Regions from separate parts of the Brevibacillus sp. YAE8 genome, predicted to be linked through region 2. Evidence: riboswitches for the same ligand, from Rfam matches in the RefSeq annotation. Region 2 holds a riboswitch; the other holds the start of a gene.

Region 1 (3,631 bases), on a different contig from region 2:
GCAGTTCCAGATCAACGTCGTTTTTCAGTGCCTGCTCTACGGCATGGTCGAGGGACAAGGGAACGATTTGGGTCTGTTCCGCTGCTGCGACGAGAGGTTCTTCCGCCAGAGCGAGATGAGCATTGCCTGCCAACAGCGCGGCAACCAGCGTGGTGCTGTAAATGTGCTTGGACAACCTGGATTTCATTATGCTACCTCCTATAAAAAGTAAGAAAATATAATGATAACGATTATCATTATCGAATTTCATGAACAGTATATATTTCCATGCGTTATTCGTCAATACGAAATATGAAAATGTGATAGGAAATATAGTTTGCGCCAAAAAAAAGATTCCCTGCGACGAGGGAATCTTGTAGAGAGTTGTTGCAACGCTATTTTTATTTTTCGTCCATGCTGAGATCGACTTTGTTCAGTGGTACCAGCTTGCTTTTTTTCGTGTATTTGTAAACCAGCCAGACGATCAAAAACAGCGGCAGTCCGATGTAGGAGACGAAAACGCCGTTCCAGTCGATTTCTCCGCCGATGAACGCGGAGTAGTTTTGGCCGATGATGACGATGCAGCAAATGATGAAGGCGAAGATCGGGCCAAACGGGAACAGCTTCGCCCGGTACGGCAAATCGCGCAGATCGCGGCCTTGCGCCAAGTAAGCTTTGCGGAAGCGATAGTGGCTGACGGCGATGCCGAGCCAGGCGATGAAGCCAGACATACCGGAGGCGTTCAGCAGCCACACGTACACTTCGCCATCGCCGAACAGCGAGGACAAAAACGCCAGCGCGCCGATGGCAGCCGTCATGATGAGGGCATTGACGGGGACGCCGTTGCGTGTCACTTTGGCAAACCATTTCGGAGCTTTGCCTTCCTTCGCCAGCACCCACAGCATACGGGTGGAAGCGTACATGCCGGAGTTCCCCGCCGACAGGACGGAAGTGAGAATGACTGCGTTCATTACGGAGGCGGCAAAGGCAAAGCCGGCTTTTTCAAACACGATCGTAAACGGACTGATGGCAATATCGGTAATGTCTCCGCTGATGAGATTCGGATTGTCGTACGGAACGAGCAGCCCGATAATCAGGATCGCGAAAATATAGAACAGCAAGATGCGCCAAAAAATCTGGCGAATCGCTTTCGGGATGTTGCGGGCAGGGTCTTCGCTCTCCCCGGCGGCCACACCGACCAGCTCAGTTCCCTGGAAGGAGAACCCGGCAATCATGAATACCCCAAGGAGGGCCATGAAGCCGCCGTTGAATGGCGCGTCGCCTTTGGTGAAGTTTTGGAAGCCGACTGCTTCGCCGCCCATGATGCCAAAAATCATCAAAACACCGATTATGATAAAGACAATGACGGTCACGACTTTAATCAGGGCAAACCAGTATTCGGATTCGCCGTAGCCTTTGACAGACAACAAGTTCAGAGCAAACATCAGGACGAGGAACAGGGCACTCCACAAGATGGCGGGAGTATCCGGGAACCAGTATTTCATAATCAGCGCCGCAGCGGATAGCTCGACGGCAATCGTAATCGCCCAGTTGTACCAGTAATTCCAGCCCAGCGCGAAGCCGAGGGACGGATCGACGAATTTGGTGGCGTACGTAGAAAACGAGCCGGATACAGGCATGAAGGCAGCCATTTCCCCCAGGCTGGTCATCAAAAAGTAAACCATGATGCTGATGGCGATGTAGGCGACCAAGGCTCCGCCCGGTCCAGCCTCGTGAATCGAGCCTCCGCTCGCCAGGAACAGGCCCGTCCCGATGGAGCCGCCGATGGCGATCATCGTCAGATGGCGGGCTTTCAAACCACGTTGCAGTTGATTCTGTGACATATGCTGCTTGCACGACCTTTCTAAAAATTTGAGAAGGTCGGTCGGAAAAGAAAAAACCGCCAATAGCCAAAAAACGGCACAGGGCGGTATGATCCAATCCCCACCAAGCCTTCACTGAAGATAGCACACCACGTTTGCCCGGCAAGCAAACGTGACAGTTCTGTCCCTTTCGGGTACAGCCCCAGCCCATGCGCACAGAGATACGCCATGAGCTTCGGCGGCTTTTCCCTTTCCTGGAGTCATTGATTTCTTCTGAATCTCGTACAGGATGACATAAAAGCCGCGACCTCTACCCTCACCGTGAATGATGAGGATAACATGTATGAAATTGATTTATTTATCAACTATATAAGATTGACGGTTATTTATCAACGAAAAAAGTTGCGCTGCAAAATATTGGCATGGAGAGGTTTTGCTACAAAAAGGATCGGCGTGCAGGCCAGGAGCCTTGCAACTTGCGGATCTGCACGATTTGCCCTGTGTGAAAAGCGTCGTGCAAAATAATGCTCATCACGCTTTGCCCGGCAGGGATGCTCGGAAGCGGCTGGTCGAACGCTTCGTCTGACAGAGCGACGAGCTTTTCATGAATTTGGCGATGGACGGTTTCCATCCGCTGTACGGTGGCCTGCCAGGCTGCTTCGTCGTCGGGCGCTCCCGAAGGCTGGAACGTGTCGTCGTTCGTCTCGGCGGTATTGATAAATTCCGTGCCGGACAGACGGTGCAGCAACCGTTCCTTGAAGTAAAGCAGGTGGCTGACATTTTCCCAAATCGTGTTCGCCGCCGCGCCTTCCGGCCGCCAGCTTGCTTGCGCAGCCGTTACGCCGGCCAGGGCGTGCTTGAGCGGCGGAAACCAGTCTTCTTTGTCATACGTGCATTCCCATTCGTGAACAAGCAGTTCCATCCGATTCATGTGGTTCCTCCTCGTCTGTCAAACAGATTGGTGAAACGTTATAATGGCAATAAGAAGCAGCTTGTAACCACCTAAATATTTTATGTTGGTTACAGATAGAGAATACCATACACAGGCTGAGCATACAAGAAGCAAAAGAAACGAAAAGCAGATGGGGGAAGAGTGGAGTGAACTGGCTGTGCATTGATTTTTTAAACAGTGATTGGCGCGATTGGCGCGGGTCTGGCCGCAGGGAAAATCGGCTGGCGAAGCAGGAATGGCTGGAGCAGCTTTTGCGGGAATACGCTTTGCACGCCCCATTGCCTATTGATGAGGCGAGTGCAGTGGCGCTGTTGCGTTTGCGCGAATATATGCGCAGTCTGCTGGAGCGGGTCGTGCGCGGGGAAGCGTTGCGGCAGGAGGAACTGGAGGAGCTGAATCAGACGCTCGCGAAGGCGCCTTTTCACGTTCGCGTCATCTCTGCGGGCAAGGAGAGCGGGTATGAGCAGGAGCTGGTCAGCGCCTCCAGCGGCTGGGAGCTGGTGATGGCCCGCATCGCGGCTTCCTTTGCCACGCTGCTGCTTCCTGAGCACGTGCAGCGCATCAAGATTTGCGACAACGAGGACTGCCGATGGGTGTTTTACGATGAAAGCCGCAATCGGGTACGCCGCTGGTGCGATGACAAAATGTGCGGCAATCTCATGAAGGTGCGCCGTTTTCGGGAGCGGCAAAAGGAGAAAAAGTAAGGAATCGGCCGTAAGCTTGCCGACGGAGAGATTCATCGGTTCCGAGGACGCAAACAGCGTGCCCAGGACGGATTCGGACAGCGCTGTTTTGGCCGAGACACTAATTTTGCTGCCATTCAAAAAAGCGCCCTGTCTTGCAATGGCAGTAAACATCTCATCCCGGCAAGGGTCGT
Region 2 (3,631 bases):
AAACGCCCGAGCGGCTCAGCCGCGCCTTGTCACTGGAAGCCGGAATCATCGCCGGCAGCATCGAGCAGTGGAAGGGCAAGGACACGTCCGCACAACTGGAGATCGAAAGCTCGTCCCGCATTCTTATCAAGGTGCGGACGCAAAAATAAACAAGCCGTTCGCCTTTGTGCGGGATACTGCCATACTTTTGTCATTGCAAAAGGCAGCGGGAACCCGCACTCGCGAATCATTCAAAAAGATGCCCCCTCTGCCAGCGGGCGAGGGAGCATTTGCTTCTTATAAGCCGTGCACGACTGCTGTTTCCGCCACATCAAGTCCGTATGCCGTATGCAGGCTGCGAACGGCAAGCTCGGTTTGGCCAGCAGGAATAACGCAGGACACTTTGATGTCCGACGTCGAAACCATTTTAATAGAAATTTCTTTTTCAGCCAAAACGCGGAACATCTCAGCGGCAACCCCCGGATTGTTCACCATGCCGGAGCCGACGATGGACACTTTGGTCAAGTTTTGCTCGAAGTCGACTTTTTCGAAGCCCAGCTCCGCTTTGTTGTTTTCCAGCGTATCCAGCGCCTTTTTCAAGTCATCTGCCGCGACCGTAAACGAAATGTTCGTGACAGCGGCATCGTAGGAGCTTTGAATGATGATGTCGACGTTCACCTGGTTGTCTGCGAGTGTATTGAACAGGCGGGAAAGAGTCCCCACCTTTGCAGGCATCCCGACAACCGTAACTTTGGCGATATCTTCGTCATGCGCGACTCCACTTACTACTCTTCCTGTTTCCATGTTGGCAACCTCCTCAACGTACGTACCCTCTTCGGCAGTAAAGCTGGAGCGGACCACCAGCCGTACCTTGTATTTTTTCGCAGCCTCCACCGAACGCGGATGCAGGACGCCTGCGCCGAGATTGGCAAGCTCCAGCATTTCATCATACGAGATCGTATTCAGCTTGCTTGCTGCCGGCACCATGCGTGGGTCGGCCGTGTAAACGCCAGAAACGTCTGTAAAAATCTCGCATTTGTCAGCATTCAGGCTGGCTGCCAGCGTAACCGCCGATGTATCCGATCCACCGCGGCCGAGCGTTGTAATTTCTCCTTCGTCGCTAAGACCTTGGAACCCTGCCACAATCACGACGCGGCCTCGACCGAGCTCCGCCTGAATGCGCTGTGGATCAATTTGCTTGATCCGCGCCCGGCCGTGGATCGCTTCTGTCGTCACTCCGGCCTGCCAGCCAGTCAAAGAAATGGCATCGTAGCCTTTGGAATGCAAGGCCATCGCGAGCAATGCGATCGATACTTGCTCCCCCGTGGTCAGCAGCATATCCATTTCACGCTCGGAAGGGTAGGCGCTGATCTGTTTGGCCATATCTACCAGGACGTCGGTAGATTTGCCCATCGCAGACACGACGACTACCAGGTCATGCCCTTCTTCTTTGTAGCTGATAATTCGGTCCGCAACTCGTAAAATTCGCTCAATAGTCCCTACAGAGGTGCCTCCGTATTTCTGCACGATCAACCCCATGCGGCTTCTCTCCCTTTTCTCATATCCAATGTTTGTAGAATGTATCGTTTTCTCTCGTTTTATTAGCTTGTTTTCGCTTGTTCGTTTATGGAAAATTTTACCTGTCACTTTATAAAAAAGGCACCGACAAGGAATAAGTACCTGCCGCTGCCTACTGTTTCGACATACCGGTTCCTCCCTCCCAATACACGCGGACAATGCAGCACATGACAGGACAACACCTATCACCGCTCACATTGACACACCGTGAGATAGCACTCCATCTGACGCCGGTTAAGAGCCAGATGACAGTCCTGCACTTGTTCAATGCAGACCCAGCATGGAGAACTACGGGTTTTCCTCCACACTTCGGCGAATTCCCCTTTCCCGCTCCCTTCACAGATACCCGATCTCAGGGTGGTACTCTTGGTTTTCGCGCCTCTACCTCACTTCATAAGGGAAGTGAGGCTAACTATTCTGTTTGAAACGCATTATATCACGGGAATCCGAACGGTTCAATTGCTTTTTGAAAAAAACGTTACGATTCCAGCTTGCGCAAATGGGCGATAATCTGCTTCGCCAGCTTGTCGCCGATCCCCAACTGCCGGAAATCCTCCACCGTCGCCTCGCGCATTTTTTTCAGCGAGCCAAAATGGGTAAACAACAGCTTGCGCCGCTTTTCGCCGATGCCCGGTATTTCGTCGAGCTGGGAGGAGAGCATCGTCTTCGTCCGGGATTGTCGGTGAAACGTAATCGCAAACCGGTGCACCTCGTCCTGAATGCGCTGCAGCAAGTAAAACTCGTAGCTGTCCCGCTTCAGATTCACCGGCTCCGGCGGATCGCCGTACATCAACTGCGCGGTTTTGTGCTTTTCGTCTTTGGCCAGGCCGCAGACCGGGATGTACAGCCCCAGCTCGTTTTCCAGCACGTCCATGGCGGCGCTGATCTGCCCTTTGCCCCCGTCGATGACGATCAGATCGGGCAGCGGCTGGTTTTCCTTCAGCAAGCGCGAATACCGTCTGCGGATTACCTCGCGCATGGAGCCGTAATCGTCCGGCCCTTCGACTGTCTTGATCTTGAACTTGCGGTATTCCTTTTTGTCCGGACGGCCGTCCGTAAAGACAATCATCGCCGACACAGGCTCGGTTCCTTGGATGTTGGAGTTGTCGAACGCCTCGATCCGGTGCGGGACGCCGATCCCCAGCACATGCCCCAGGTTGTGCACCGCCTGAACGGTCCGCGCGTCGTCCTTGGACATCAGGGCGAACTTTTCCTGCAGGGCGATCCGCGCGTTTTCACAAGCCATCTGTACCAGCTCGCGCTTTTTGCTGCGCTTGGGCGTCAACACCTTGACTCCCAGCCATTCACTCAACAGCTCCGGCTCGCTTTCCTCCGGCAGCAAAATTTCTTTGGGCAGCGCGTTTTGCTTGTCGTAGTAAAACTGGGTGACGTACGACATGAAGTCCTCGCTCTCGTTTCCGTAGTAAGGGAAGGAGGTCGTCTGCCGCTCGATCATCTTGCCCTGGCGCATGTAAAAAATTTGAATGCACATCCAGCCTTTTTCCACGGCAAAGCCGATAATGTCGCGGTCAACCGTATCGGTGAACGTAATTTTCTGCTTCTCCATCACCGCTTCGATGCTCTTGATCTGATCGCGGAACTCCTTGGCCCGCTCAAACTCCATCGCCTCTGCGGCCTGGAGCATTTTTTCCGTGAGCTGCTGCTTCATCTGCTCGTGTCCGCCGTCGAGGAAGCGGCTGATCTCATCTACCAGTCGCTGGTTTTCTTCAGCCGAAACCTCGTACACACAGGGGGCGAGACATTGGCCCAAATGGTAGTACAAACATACCTGCTTGGGCATGTTGCGGCATTTGCGCAAAGGATAGAGCCGGTCGAGCAGCTTTTTCACCTCGGACGCGTCGCCTGCATTCGGGTACGGCCCGAAGTATTTCGCCTTGTCTTTCAGCACCTTGCGGGTAATTTCCAGCCGCGGCTGCGCTTCGTTCGTAATTTTGATGTACGGGTAGGTTTTGTCGTCGCGAAGCATGACGTTATAGCGCGGGTCGTGCTTTTTGATGAGGTTGCACTCCAGCAATAACGCCTCGATCGCAGACGACACCACGATATACTCAAA

What was found. Region 2 has a riboswitch for lysine ahead of AC27IT_RS04055 (aspartate kinase). Riboswitches for the same ligand answer to the same signal wherever they lie in the genome.
Region 1: another riboswitch for lysine. It lies ahead of AC27IT_RS09155 (amino acid permease); the one in region 2 lies ahead of AC27IT_RS04055 (aspartate kinase).

What each region holds. Positions count from the first base shown of each region.
Region 1 covers NZ_BAAIYG010000004.1:268,515-272,145, reverse strand. Annotated here, with positions in the region: gene AC27IT_RS09160 (TolC family protein) at 1-325, opposite strand, end outside; gene AC27IT_RS09155 (amino acid permease) at 381-1,823, opposite strand; lysine riboswitch at 1,937-2,123, opposite strand; gene AC27IT_RS09150 (DinB family protein) at 2,239-2,733, opposite strand; gene AC27IT_RS09145 (CGNR zinc finger domain-containing protein) at 2,901-3,458, shown strand; partial or broken gene AC27IT_RS09140 (inositol monophosphatase family protein) at 3,498-3,631, opposite strand, start outside.
Region 2 covers NZ_BAAIYG010000002.1:253,810-257,440, forward strand. Annotated here, with positions in the region: gene AC27IT_RS04050 (DUF2507 domain-containing protein) at 1-149, shown strand, start outside; gene AC27IT_RS04055 (aspartate kinase) at 277-1,518, opposite strand; lysine riboswitch at 1,763-1,949, opposite strand; gene uvrC (excinuclease ABC subunit UvrC) at 2,036-3,631, opposite strand, start outside.